DNA from 4 places in the Bacillus sp. NEAU-Y102 genome. Region 3 is predicted to be linked to each of the others. Evidence: predicted binding sites of a transcription regulator. Region 3 holds the regulator's gene; each other region holds the start of a gene.

Region 1 (3,724 bases), on a different contig from region 3:
TAGCAGAAACAATTAAAAAACTAACGAAATCTTCTTCAAAAATTATACAAGTTCCTTTTGAGGAAGTATATCCACATGGCTTTGAAGAAATTCCAAATAGAAGGCCGAACGTAACGAAGTTAAGAGAGCTTGTTCAATTTCAAGCGACAGTAACGTGGGAACAAGGATTGAAAGAAACTATTAAGTGGTTTCATGAAGAAAACAATGGCTAAGTCGCTATCAGTTATTATTCCTGCAAGTAATGAAGTGGATACAATTTCAGACGTTATTCAATCGGTAAAACCGTTAAATCCAGTAGAGATTATTGTAATAGCAAATGGTTGTAATGATGGTACAGAAGAGGTTGCTAATCGGTTAGGATGTAAAGTAATCAGGCATACAGAACTATTAGGAAACGATGTTGGACGTGCAGTTGGCGCAAAATATGCGATAGGTGATGTATTACTATTTATAGATGGGGACTTTGCTATTCCAACTTCAAAATTACAATTGTTTCTTAATCCGATTTTACATGATCAGACTGACATCGTTTTAAATAATTTGGACGCATTGTTTTTAAAGAAACAAAAACCCCATTCTGTTACAGTGTGGCGTCAAATATTAAATGCAATGTTAGAGCGTGAAGAATTAAAAATAGATTCTTTATTATCTGTACCTCATGCGTTGACGAAAGAAGTCGTCCAGAGTATTGGATACGAATGTTTAGTTAATCCTATTGTAGCTCATTTACGTATAGCACAAAGTAAATGGAGAATTAGCCGTCATTGTGCTATTGATGTTATTACGCCGAATAAATTTCGACCGGTTGAACATGCTGCATATGGCACGAGCCTTTCTCAATCTGAAAGAAGAATGATAGGTGATCATATAGAAGCTGTTGCGGAACGGATAGTAAGCAGTGATACACGCGGGGGATATTATGATGGAAATAGGAAAAGGAATAGCGTCTATCATACTTTAAATTTCGAAGATTTTTATCAAGGATGGGGCGTTACATCCAATTTGTATAAAGGAAAGCAACTATCGGTTGTTATTCCTGTACAAGATGAAGAGAAAACAATTGGAAACGTTATAGAAGAGCTTCGTAAAATTGAACCTTTTGAAATCATCGTCGTCGTAAATGGTTCGTCAGATAAAACAGCAACGATTGCAAAAGACAAGGGCGCAACGACAATTGTATATAAAGAAGCCCTTGGAAACGATGTAGGGCGTTCACTTGGAACTTATTTTGCAAAAGGAGAAATTGTGTTATTTATAGATGGTGATTTTGTTATTCCAGCTAGGGAGCTATATCCTTTTGCAAAAGCTATTGCAGATGGAAAGGACGTCGCATTAAATGATTTAAATCATTATTTAGATCTAAGAGTACCACTTCATCTTGTAACTGCGTTTAAGTATGCACTAAATTTAGCTTGTGATAGAAAGGATTTAGGGGTAGGATCACTTATTGCGGTACCTAATGCATTTAGCCACAAGTGTTTGAAAGCAATTGGGTATAAATCTTTATTGTCACCTTGTGTAGCACAAGTGAAGGCTCTTCTTTCTGGATTTGAAATTGCGTGTGTATATCGTGTTGAGGTTGATAAGATGAACCGTATTCGTCCCAGTGAACATTTTGCAAAAATAGGTCATCCTCCAGCTGTACTTCGAATTATAGGTGATCATATAGAGGGACTAGAGCAAATAATTGCATTAACAGACAATCGTGGCGGATTCTATGATGGCAATAGAAAAAGAGATGTTTTATAGAAGTAACAAAAAAGTGTACAACATGTGTACACTTTTTTGTTCTGTTATAAAAACTATAACAGATTAGGAGATAAGAGTATTACAGCTCTACAATGGGTATTGTTCTTATATTACAAAATAGGACTCGTATATAAGAATACCAAAAAAATACAATTAAGGAAAGGGTTAATTTTAAAGACTTTTAAATGAAGTTACCACTATATATATAGTGGTTTGCTCAACTTTTCACAAACATGTCACAACTATTTCGTTCACTTTCTTAAAAAAGTAGTATTCTAAGTGTGTAAGCTGTTATATAAAAAATCTTAGTCCTGTACTAATCAAAAATGGAGGAGATTAGGATGACTCAAGTATTAGAAAATGTTAAAAACGCATGGGAAAACTTTAAAGGTGAAAAATGGAAAGCAGAGATTGATGTTCGCGATTTCATTTTAAATAATGTAAACGTTTTCGAAGGAGACGAATCTTTCTTAGCAGAAGCAACTGAAGCAACGAAACAACTTTGGGATCAAGTAATGGATTTAACAACAAAAGAACGTGAAAACGGTGGCGTTCTTGATATGGATACAAAAATTGTTTCTTCTATTACATCACATGACCCAGGATACTTAAATAAAGATATTGAAAAGGTAGTCGGTTTCCAAACTGATAAACCATTTAAACGTTCTTTACAACCATATGGTGGTATTCGTATGGCGGAGCAAGCTTGTGAATCTTATGGATACGAAATGGACAAAGAACTTAGTCGTATTTTTAGAGATTGGAGAAAAACTCATAACCAAGGTGTATTCGATGCCTATACACCAGAAATGAGAAATGCACGTAAATCAGGCGTTATTACTGGTCTTCCAGATGCATACGGTCGTGGACGCATTATCGGTGACTATCGACGCGTAGCATTATATGGTATTGATCATTTAATTGAAGCGAAAAAAGCTGATTTGAATTTAACTGGTGGTGTAATGAGCGAAGATACAATGCGTTTACGCGAAGAATTATCTGAGCAAATGCGTGCACTTCAAGAACTAAAACAAATGGCTGCTTCTCATGGTTTCGATATTTCTAAACCAGCAACAAATGCACAAGAAGCGTTCCAATGGTTATACTTCGCATATCTTGCGGCGATTAAAGAGCAAAACGGAGCTGCAATGAGTCTTGGACGTACTTCTACATTCTTAGATATTTACATTGAAAGAGATTTAGCAAATGGTACTTTAACAGAAGAAGAAGTACAAGAAATTGTAGATCACTTCATTATGAAATTACGTCTTGTGAAATTCGCAAGAACACCTGATTATAATGAATTATTCTCTGGTGACCCAACTTGGGTAACTGAATCTATCGGTGGTATTGCATTAGATGGTCGTCCATTAGTAACAAAGAACTCATTCCGTTTCTTGCATACATTAGATAATTTAGGACCAGCTCCAGAACCGAATTTAACAGTTCTTTGGTCTAAACAATTACCAGAGAACTTTAAAAACTACTGTGCGAAAATGTCCATCAAAACATCAGCAATTCAATATGAAAATGATGACATTATGCGTGCTGATTACGGCGATGATTACGGAATTGCTTGTTGTGTATCTGCAATGAGAATCGGTAAGCAAATGCAGTTCTTCGGAGCTCGTGCAAACTTAGCGAAAGCATTATTATATGCGATTAACGGTGGTAAAGATGAAAAATCAAAAGCACAAGTTGGTCCTGAGTACGCACCAATTACTTCTGAAGTATTAAATTACGAAGAAGTTATGCATAAGTTTGATATGACAATGGAATGGTTAGCGGGTCTATATTTAAACACACTAAATGTTATCCATTACATGCATGATAAATATAGCTATGAACGTATTGAAATGGCACTTCATGATACGAATGTTCTTCGTACAATGGCAACAGGTATCGCGGGTCTATCTGTAGTAGCAGACTCATTAAGTGCAATTAAATACGCACAAGTAAAACCAATCCGTGATGA
Region 2 (3,724 bases), on a different contig from region 3:
TAACAGACACATACGCCTCAATTGCATGTGTTAAAACATCCATACCAGTATCTGCTGTTACATGTGGTGGTACTGTCATTACAAATTGCGGATCAACAATTGCTACATCTGGTGTTAATTCATAATCTGCGAGCGGATACTTTATATTATTTTTCTTATCTGTAATAACCGCAAATGGTGTCACTTCTGATCCTGTTCCTGATGTTGTTGGAATCGCAACAAACTGCGCCTTATTTCCTAATTCCGGATATTTACATGTACGTTTTCTTATATCTAAAAACTTCTGTTTAATGCCATAGAATGTCGTTTCTGGATGCTCATAGAATAACCACATTCCTTTTGCTGCATCCATAGCTGAACCACCACCAAGTGCGATAATTACATCTGGCTTAAAGCTTCTCATCATTTCCGCACCTTTAAAGACAGTTTCATCTGATGGATCTGGTTCGACCTCAAAGAAAACTTCAATTTTCACATCATTTGCATGCTTGTTTAAATAGTGCGTGACTGTATCCACATAGCCATGTTCAACCATTCCAGGATCCGTTACAATAAATGCACGTGAAATGTTAGGCATATTTGCTAAATACGCTGTAGCATGTTTTTCAAAATAAATTTTTGGTGGCAATTTGAACCACTGCATATTCTTTTTTCTATTTGCCAGCCTTTTTATATTTAATAAATGAGTCGCCGTTACATTTTTGGAAACTGAATTCTTTCCGTATGAACCACAACCAAGTGTAAGTGACGGAATAAATCCGTTATATATATCCCCTATTCCACCTTGTGATGAAGGTGCATTTACAATGAGACGGCAAGCTTTCATACGTAATCCAAATTGCTTATGCACTTCTTTATTTGTAGAATGAATAACTGCTGAATGTCCTAAACCACCGAGGTTCAACATTTCTTCGCAATATGTAAATCCTTTTTCTAATGAATTCGCCTTCACACAGGCTAATACTGGGCTCAGTTTCTCACGAGATAACGGGTATGCTGCTCCGATACCTTGAATTTCAGCTACAAGCATTTTTGTATGTTCAGGAACAGTAATCCCAACTAATTCGGCAATATACTGTGCTGATTTTCCTACAATATCACTATTTACTGCACATGTATTTTCATTTATAACGAGCTTTTCTAATTTTTTTCTTTCTTCTTCTGTTACAAAGTAACAATTGTTTTCGATCATTTCTGTTTTAACATCATCATAGATTTCTTTATCGACAATGATTGCTTGTTCCGATGCACAAATCATACCGTTATCAAATGTTTTCGATAAAATTAAATCATTAACAGCTCGTTTTACATGTGCTGATTTTTCTATATAACACGGTACATTACCAGGACCTACACCTAGCGCTGGTTTTCCAGTAGAGTAAGCTGATTTCACCATACCAGCGCCTCCAGTTGCTAGAACGAGTGCCACACCCTCATGGTTCATTAATTGTTTCGTCGCTTCGACAGACGGTCTTTCAATCCATTGAATACAATGTTTTGGTGCACCAGCTTTCATTGCTGCATCATATACGGTTTTCGCTGCTGCCACCGAACAATTTTGTGCAGAAGGATGAAATGCGAAAATAATTGGATTTCTCGTTTTTATCGCAATCAACGCTTTAAACATTGTTGTCGACGTTGGATTCGTTACTGGTGTTACCCCAGCTACTACACCGACAGGTTCTGCAATTTCTATTATTTCTTCATGAGGATCTTCGTGAATAATTCCTACCGTTTTATCTTGCTTTATACTATGCCAAATATATTCAGTGGCAAAAATATTTTTAATGCATTTGTCTTCATAGACACCACGGCCTGTTTCTTCAACAGCCAATTTTGCAAGTGGCATATGTTGATCAACACCTGCTAATGCCATTTCATGAACAATGTTGTCAATCTGCTCTTGTGTAAAACTTTCTAATGCTTGTAAAGCTTGTTGACCGTTATTTACTAACGTATCAATCATCTCTTTTACCTCTTGCATTTCATTTACAACTTTCTCTTTGACTACCATGTAAATTTCCTCCTATTCTGTTATCACGGTCTTTATAAGTCCCTATAGGTCATAATAAGTCCCGATTAGCGAAAAAAAATAGAGTTACCGTCCTACATGAATCCCACTGTTTGTGAAGTATTTCACAAGTTTATTTATGAATAACATTTCATGAATTCAATATACATGAATTCATTTCATTTGTGTATGTCTAATTTGTGAAACATTTCACAAATTAACATAATAAAAATGCACTGCTCCACATTAGCAGTGCATTTTTATTATGCTAGCGCTTGTGCTAAATCTTCAATTAAATCTTCACCATCTTCAATACCGACAGAAATACGAATTAATGTATCTGTAATTCCTAATTCTTTACGGCGATCTGCTGGGATTGATGCATGTGTCATTTGAGATGGGATAGAAATTAAACTTTCTACTGCTCCTAGGCTTTCAGCAAGTGTAAAGTATTGCAGTTTCTCAAGTACTTTATTTAATGTTTCCTCACTATCTACATCAAACGAGATAATAGCACCAAATCCATTTGCTTGTTCTGTTGCTAATTCGTGGTTTTGATGTGATTCAAGACCTGGGTAATATACTTTATTTACTTTTGGATGATTATTTAAAAATTCAGCAATAGCGCGTGAATTCGTTTCATGTTCTTCCATACGAATTCCTAATGTTTTTAAACCGCGAAGTAGTAAGAAGCTATCTTGTGGTCCAAGAATACCTCCTGTTGAGTTTTGTACAAAGTGAAGGTCTTCTGCTAGTTGTGGGCTATTTACAACTACTAGACCTGCAACTACGTCACTATGACCTCCTAAATATTTCGTTGCACTATGAAGTACAATGTCTGCTCCTAAAGAAATTGGCGACTGCCAATACGGCGTCATGAATGTGTTATCAATAATTGTTAATAAATCATTCTCTTTAGCAAGAGTAGATATTTTCTTAATATCAGTAATTTTTAGTAGTGGGTTCGTTGGTGTTTCCACATAAATTGCTTTCGTATTTGGACGAATCGCTTCTACAACTTCCTCTAAGTTTGTTGTATCTACAAATGTATGCTCAATACCGAAGCGGTTTAATACTTTCGTAATAACACGGTACGTTCCGCCATAAACATCATCTGTTAAAATAACGTGGTCACCTTTTGAGAACAACATAATTGTTGCTGTAATAGCAGCCATTCCAGAACCGAATGCAAATCCAGCATGACCGTTTTCTAATACGGCAATCATTTCTTCTAAAGCTGCACGTGTTGGGTTACCTGTACGTGAATATTCATATCCTTGATGCTTACCAACTGCTTCTTGTTTGTACGTACTTGTTTGATAGATCGGTACGTTTACAGATCCAGTTGAAGGTTCTCCTATGCGAATACCATGAATTAACTTTGTCTTTGCTCTCATTTTTTATTCCCATCCTTTGTATATGTCTTTACTTAAATAGCGCTCACTGCTATCAGGAAAAATGGTTACAATATTTGTACCTGGCGCTGCCTTCTCTGCCTCAAGTAAGCTCGCATGAAATGCTGCTCCTGAAGAGCTTCCAACGAGAAGTCCTTCTTTTTGCGCTAATTCTTTCACTCGTAAAAATGCATTTCGATCAGAAATCGTATGAATTTCATCAAAATAAGATGTCTTCAAAAATGGCGGGATAAATTCAAGTCCAATTCCTTCTGTCTCATGTGAACCAGCCTTACCACCATTTAAAATAGATCCTTCT
Region 3 (3,724 bases):
AAGCAAAGTTGATCTTCTAACGTAGCAATTTCTTCTTCTAAGTTTACGATATTTTGTTCTAGCTCTTCAATTTTTCGAGTGCGTTGACGTTCTAATTGTTTACGCTCTTTTTCTTCGAGATAATTTAATTTTTCTTGAGCTACAGTTTTTTGAACAGGTGCCTGATTTTCTTGCTGTTCAAGTTGTTCAAATGCTGCCCGTTCAATCATTTCATTTTTCTTCTCCACATAGTAATCGTAATCACCTAAATATTCCTGTGCGCCTTCTGTTGATAACTCAACCACAGTCGTTGTTACACGGTTAATAAAGTAGCGGTCATGTGAGACAAATAGAAGAGTCCCTGGATAATCAATTAAAGCATTCTCTAAAATCTCTTTACTATTTAAATCAAGGTGGTTCGTAGGCTCATCCAGAATTAATAAATTTGACTTTTGCATCATAAGTTTCGCAAGAGCTAATCGAGCTTTTTGTCCACCACTAAGGGAAGATACTGGTTTCAGTACATCATCTCCTGTGAATAAAAAATTCCCGAGTATAGTACGGATTTCTTTTTCAGGTTGCAGTGGATATTCATCCCATAGTTCATTTAAAACCCGTTTAGAAGATGTTAAGTTTGCTTGTTCTTGATCATAATAGCCAACAGATACATTTGATCCGAAAGAAACATTACCATTTAATAGTGGTAACTTATTCACAATAGATTTTAATAATGTGGATTTCCCAATTCCGTTTGGACCAACTAAGGCAACACTATCTCCGCGAGTTAAGCGCATAGTTACGTGTTCAATTATAGGGTCCTCCTCATAGCCGATGGTTGCATCTTTTACTTGTAAAACATCATTTCCACTTTGCTTTTCAATATCGAAGTGGAATGATGCTGACTTAGAATCCCCTAATGGTCTCGTTAATAATTCCATTCTGTCCAGTTGTTTACGGCGACTTTGAGCACGTTTCGTTGTAGAAGCGCGAGCTATATTCTTTTGAACGAAGTCCTCAAGTTTTGCGATTTCATCTTGTTGTTTTTCGTAACGTTTCATTTCTTGATCATATAATGCTGATTTTAAGTCTAAATATTTACTGTAGTTACCAACAAATCGTCTGCTTTCTTTATTCGAAATTTCATATACTTGTGTAACGAGTTTGTCTAAGAAATAACGGTCATGGGAAACGATTAATATTGCGCCAGGATAACCTTGTAAATATTGCTCAAGCCATGTTAATGTTTCAATGTCTAAATGGTTTGTAGGCTCGTCCAAAATAAGTAAGTCTGGTTTTGTTAATAATAATTTCCCGAGAGCTAATCTTGTTTTTTGCCCGCCACTTAAAGTAGAGATCGTCGTCTGGTGTGTTTCAACTGGGAAGCCAAGGCCGCTTAAAATGGAGCGAATATCCGCTTCGTATTGATATCCACCTTGATCTTTATAATTGAGTTGCAATTGGTCATAATCAGCTAACAATCTTTCATATATAGCTTCGTTTGAAAAGTTTTCTTCTTTTCCCATTTCTTGCTCAAGCTTTCGAAGTTTTGTCTCCATTTGCTGTAAGTGGGTAAAGACGGTTAGCATTTCATCCCAAATTGTTAAAGACGTTTCTAGGCCAGTATTTTGAGCTAAATACCCGATTGAGACATCTTTCGGTTTTATAATTTCGCCACCATCATGTGATAACTCACCAGCGATAATTTTTAATAATGTAGATTTTCCAGCTCCATTCCTTCCAACTAATGCGATACGATCTTTTGTTTGTACTTCCAATTTTATGTTTGCAAGAATTGTTTCTGCACCGTATAATTTCGAAAGTCCATTTACTTGTAATAAAATCAATGTTCTCACCTCAAATAATTTCTTAACTTTGCCATGTTTATATTTCTCAATCATACTAAAAATAGTGTATAGTTTAAAATAAAGAGAGAATACTTCTTCTCTTTATTATACAAGGAATTTAATGAGTGCTAAACTTCTGTATTTGATTAAAGTATATGAATAAAGATAGGAAGAGAGGAGAGGTCATATGGATCAGCAAAAGATTCCACAAGCCACTGCTAAAAGATTGCCTCTATACTATCGATTTATCCAAAACTTATCTCTTTCTGGTAAGCAGCGTGTTTCATCGGCCGAATTGAGTGAAGCGGTAAAAGTAGATTCCGCAACAATACGAAGAGATTTTTCGTATTTTGGAGCATTAGGGAAAAAGGGATATGGATATAACGTAAATTATTTATTATCATTTTTCCGCGAAACACTTGATCAAGATGATATAACGCGTGTAGCACTTATTGGAGTAGGTAATTTAGGGACCGCTTTCTTACATTATAATTTCACGAAAAACAATAATACAAAAATTGAAATGGCATTTGATGTTAGTGAAGAGAAAGTTGGAACAGAAATCGGGGGCATTCCTGTATATCATTTAGATGAATTAGAAGAGAGATTATCAAATGATATACAAGTGGCAATATTAACAGTACCGGCTACAGTAGCACAAGCTGTAGCAGATAGATTAGCTGAAACGAGCGTGCACGGTATTTTGAATTTCACACCAGCACGATTAAACGTATCAGAGAATATTAGAATTCATCATATTGATTTAGCTGTAGAGTTACAAACATTAGTTTACTTTTTGAAAAACTATCCACAATAAAACGCAGAGGAAGCGACCTCTGCGTTTTATTATTGTTTCTTCTTTGTGAATTTAACTAATATAAGGCGAAGTGCCAAATTAAAATCAATTGTTGCCATAACTGCAAATAGTATTGTCCACACATTCCAGATTGTATCTGTCACGTTCGTAATGGCGAAGCGTGTAAAGATACATCCAAGAAGGAAGTATAATGCGGCCATGAACAATGGTGAGTTTCTCATACAAAAAATCCTCCGATAAATCCTTGCATTTTTTCAGCTTCTTTAATCATTTCTTGAATTTGCTCATTGCTCATAAAAATTTGCCCAATAGCGACTAATGTATTCATCGCAACATGAGCTGCAATAGGAACGATAATGCGCTTCGTCTTCACATATAAGAAGGCGAATACGAGCCCCATAGCAGTGTATACCAATAAGTGAGTAAAATCAAAATGAATTGCTGCGAATACAAGTGAACTAATGATAGCTGCAATAAAGAAGTTGAACTTCTTATAAAGTGCACCGAATAGAATTTTTCTAAATACGATTTCTTCTAAGATAGGTCCGATTATAGATACAACAATAAGGAACCAAGGAGTAGTTCGTGCAATTTCCATCAGTTTCATTGTATTTTCTGAACCTTGTTTAATTCCTAGTAGCTGCATCTCGATCATACCGGCAACTATTTGTGAAAAGAAAGCTAAGAATAATCCGATGAAAATCCACCCAATTGTAGCTGGAACAGAAGAGCGCGTTGCATCTAAATGTCTGTCGCGAATATCTGTTCTAAGTAACCAAAGTACGATACATAATGCAACAAAGAAGCTAATAATTGCCCAGTGTCCCATTATGATTTGTCCTTTTTCCTCAATGGTAAATCCTCTATTATCATAGAGTCCTGTTTTTAGGAGAAGTGGTAATCCAACAGCGCCAGATAATTGCATTAAAATGTATGTAACGATAATCCACCAGTATTGTTTCTTCAAATGGTTTAACCATCCTTTCTAACTCTAGTGTATGAGATGAGGTAGGATAACATGTAAATATGTTATCTACGATATAAACTTTCATTCGAATTATGATTTTTTTGTAAATACGTATTT
Region 4 (3,724 bases), on a different contig from region 3:
ATGAGAGGTTTTACCCCATTTGAAGAAGGAATAGCCTCTTATTTTCAAGCAATTTCAACGCGAACTGCCGGGTTTAATACAGTTGATATTTCTACATTGTCAAAACCTTCCCTCCTATTAATGATGCTCCTTATGTTTATTGGTGCTGGTAGCGCTTCAACGGGTGGTGGGATTAAGTTAACAACATTTTTAATCATATTTTTTGGCGTATTTAAATTTCTACAAGAACAAGAGGATATTGTCGTATTTAAAAAGTCCATTAAAGATACTCTCATTGTCAAATCATTAACTATTACTATTATTTCCATTTCATTTATCTTTTTTGCTATTTTAATTTTGAGTATTACTGAGCTAGTTCCTCTATTGATGAGTGCTTTCGAAGTATTTTCAGCATTTGGGACTGTTGGCCTCAGTATGAACTTAACACCCCACTTAACTATAATCGGAAAAGCTATTATTATCTTTATGATGTTTTTTGGGAAAATGGGTCCTTTAACATTGGCTTTTTCATTTGCTCGTAAAAAGAACCGGAAAATAAAATATCCGAATGAAGATATTTTAACAGGTTGACAACCGTAGAAATTATCCATATAATGAGAATACAATAGCATATCTCCAAAGGGGAGTAGCGTCCAAGAAAATTTCTTGGAAACAAAGTCGTCATTACGTAGAACTTAGTTCTTCCGGCTTTGTTGGCATTTTCATTACATATGTCTAGCAAGACCTTTGCCTATTAACGGCAGAGGTCTTTTTTGTATTCATTTCCAGATTCTTCCAAAGTTAATAGGCAGGAGTATGGGGAAACTAAATAGTGGGGAAATTCTTCACTTATTTAGAACTTATAGAAATGAGAGGAGAATGTACATGGATGTATCATTATTATTGGAGTATGGTTGGGTATTACTCATCCTAATTGCACTTGAAGGAATTTTAGCGGCTGATAACGCTCTTGTTCTTGCAATTATGGTAAAACATTTACCAGAAGAAAAACGAAAGAAAGCACTATTTTATGGATTAGCGGGGGCATTTGTTTTCCGATTCGGATCGTTATTTATGATTTCGTTCTTAGTCGATGTATGGCAAGTGCAAGCAATCGGTGCCATCTACCTTATGTTTATCGCTGGTAATCACTTATTTAAAACGTATGTTAAAAAGAATACGGATGAAGAAACTGAAGAAAAAGAAGCAAAGAAAAAACAAGAGAACTTTTGGTGGACTGTATTTAAAGTTGAGGTTGCTGATATCGCCTTCGCAGTTGATTCAATTTTAGCTGCTGTTGCACTAGCAATGACTTTACCAAAAACAGGATTAGGTACAATTGGTAGTCTTGATACTGGGCAATTCGTTGTTATCTTTGTGGGTGGACTTATCGGATTAATCATTATGCGATTTGCAGCAACTGCTTTCGTACAAATCTTAAAACGTAAACCAGGACTTGAAACTGCAGCATTCTTAATTGTAGGTTGGGTTGGTGTAAAGCTAGCAGTTTATACATTAGCACACCCTGCATTAAATGTAATTCCACATTCATTCCCAGAATCCACTCCGTGGAAGCTTACATTCTGGATTGTATTAGTCGGAATCGCAGTTGGTGGTTGGTTCTTCTCAAAAGAAGTAGAAGTAAAAGTAGAAAAGAATTTAGACGAAAAAGCGCTGTAATTACAGCGCTTTTTCTTTTTGCTTTCTTCCTCTCAATATCCAGAAAAAATTCCATTATACTATCTTTTGTAAACGCTTTCTCAATATATGTATGTCCTTTTTGTGAAACATTGCACAAACTTATTGAAAGTGAGAACAATTCCATGTACTTTATTCATATAAGGAGTATTTATAGAAGATTTACTAAAGGAGCGTATTACTCATGCTAGAACAAGGACTAGATTATGTTGTCAAACTGGCTAAAAGCAAAAAGAAAATGCTAGATACAAACCCAATGCAATATTTCATTCGTGCTGCACTTGCGGGTATTTATATCGGTTTTATTATTGTACTATGTTTTAAATTAGGTAATTTTTTTCACATTGCAGATTCACCAGCAACTTATTTAGCTGCTTCTATGTTTTTCGGGATTGCTCTCGTACTTATTATATATGGCGGTGCTGAATTGTTTACTGGAAACACAATGTACTTTACTGTAGCAACTTTAAGAAAGGAAACAACGATTTCTGATACACTGCGTAACTGGGTTGCTTGTTACGCAGGTAACTTAGGTGGCGCGTTATTCTTTGCCTTACTATTTTACGCAACTGGAATTTTTGAAGCAATTGATCACGGTCACTTAATGAGTAAAGTCGTTGAAGGAAAGATGAACACACCTACAATGCAGTTATTCTTTAAAGCCATTTTATGTAACTGGCTCGTATGTCTTGCTTGCTTCTTACCTTCTCAGGTCAAAGGTGACACAGCAAAAATAATGGTCATGATGCTACTTGTTTTCACATTCTTCTTATCTGGTTACGAACATAGTATTGCAAACTTATCACTCTTTGCTTTATCTTTAGTTTCACCGCATCCTGAGACAATTTCTTTTTCAGGTGCTATTCATAACTTAATTCCTGTTACAATCGGTAACATTATTGGCGGATCAGTATTTGTCGGTATGGTATACCACTACTTAACTAAGAAAACACCTGACGTTCAACAGGAAGAAACTGAAATCGCAGCAGCTCAACAAGAAGAGATTATTCCTTTACAAGCACATATGAAACATTAAAAACTCCAAAGTTTTACTTTGGAGTTTTTAGCTTCCCACATATTTAACAACAAGGTGAGGATTAATTTCTCCTTCTTCCTTTCCCTTATCCAATCTTTGTTTCATCTTATGCATACCGATGATATCATTCGTATGAAGGTGAATTTCATTTACATATAACCCTTCTGTACAAAAGGCTTCTACAAAATCTAGTCCACTTTTTTCTCCCCATCCCATATTAAAATCAAGGGAAAGAATATTCACACCATAATCCCGAACCATTTGTAAGGTACATTCTACTGTAGTTGCCGGCACATACCCGAACGGACAACTTCTTTGATCATCCATATATACGTTCATTTTCTATTCCCTCTCTACTTTGAATATGCGACCAATACATAACATATTGCCCCAAGGCTAATAAAAGGACCAAATGGAATGGGCTTTCGTACTTCTATACGCTTTAATACGATCCCAATCCCGAAAAAACAAAGACTAAAACAAGATGCTAAAAATAAAATGATAAAAACTCCCTTCACTCCTACTATAAACCCAAGCAACGAAAGTAGTTTTATATCTCCACCGCCAAGCCCTTCTGGATATATCTTTTGCATGCAATATAACAAAATGAATATAACACCACTACCAACTATACTATCTGTCCAAGTAACTAATTGTACAAAAACACTTTCGAGAATGAGTAAAACGGCAAATGAAATTAAAATACGATCAGGAATTAACATATATAAGTAATCTGTAAGTGAAATAATAAGAAGTAGCGAAAAAAGGGATAAAATGATAATAAGCTCTCGTTCTATTCCAATCATATACACGGTAAGAAGAAATATACTTCCTGTTATACATTCAAATGCTACATACATAATCGGAATTTGCCTCTTACAATTCGTACAACAGCCTCTTTGTATATAAAATGAAATGATGGGGATTAGTTCTTTTGGCCTTAGCACATATTTACAATAATGACAATGTGAACGCGGGGTAATGATAGACTCCCCTAATGGAACCCTCATC

What was found. Region 3 encodes Rex, which represses fermentation and respiration genes when NADH is low (regulators of the CRP and FNR family bind a similar motif). Its sites were predicted from a motif close to TTGTGAAATATTTCACAA; they were not measured.
Region 1: the regulator Rex is predicted to act here: its motif matches at 1,963-1,980, upstream of pflB (formate C-acetyltransferase).
Region 2: the regulator Rex is predicted to act here: its motif matches at 2,210-2,227, upstream of adhE (bifunctional acetaldehyde-CoA/alcohol dehydrogenase).
Region 4: the regulator Rex is predicted to act here: its motif matches at 1,760-1,777, upstream of ACYFX0_RS07615 (formate/nitrite transporter family protein).

Annotation. Positions count from the first base shown of each region.
Region 1 covers NZ_JBTWFK010000009.1:180,949-184,672, forward strand. Annotated here, with positions in the region: gene ACYFX0_RS22565 (NAD-dependent epimerase/dehydratase family protein) at 1-212, shown strand, start outside; gene ACYFX0_RS22570 (glycosyltransferase family 2 protein) at 205-1,749, shown strand; partial or broken gene ACYFX0_RS22575 (hypothetical protein) at 1,718-1,938, shown strand; gene pflB (formate C-acetyltransferase) at 2,091-3,724, shown strand, end outside.
Region 2 covers NZ_JBTWFK010000003.1:53,929-57,652, forward strand. Annotated here, with positions in the region: gene adhE (bifunctional acetaldehyde-CoA/alcohol dehydrogenase) at 1-2,014, opposite strand, end outside; gene ACYFX0_RS09685 (bifunctional cystathionine gamma-lyase/homocysteine desulfhydrase) at 2,275-3,408, opposite strand; gene ACYFX0_RS09690 (O-acetylserine dependent cystathionine beta-synthase) at 3,412-3,724, opposite strand, start outside.
Region 3 covers NZ_JBTWFK010000024.1:10,236-13,959, reverse strand. Annotated here, with positions in the region: gene ACYFX0_RS30545 (ABC-F family ATP-binding cassette domain-containing protein) at 1-1,823, opposite strand, end outside; gene ACYFX0_RS30540 (redox-sensing transcriptional repressor Rex) at 2,011-2,640, shown strand; gene ACYFX0_RS30535 (YdiK family protein) at 2,670-2,861, opposite strand; gene ACYFX0_RS30530 (CPBP family intramembrane glutamic endopeptidase) at 2,858-3,607, opposite strand.
Region 4 covers NZ_JBTWFK010000002.1:223,240-226,963, forward strand. Annotated here, with positions in the region: gene ACYFX0_RS07605 (TrkH family potassium uptake protein) at 1-570, shown strand, start outside; yybP-ykoY riboswitch at 609-782, shown strand; gene ACYFX0_RS07610 (TerC family protein) at 865-1,659, shown strand; gene ACYFX0_RS07615 (formate/nitrite transporter family protein) at 1,862-2,713, shown strand; gene ACYFX0_RS07620 (cyclic-phosphate processing receiver domain-containing protein) at 2,741-3,052, opposite strand; gene ACYFX0_RS07625 (prepilin peptidase) at 3,067-3,724, opposite strand, start outside.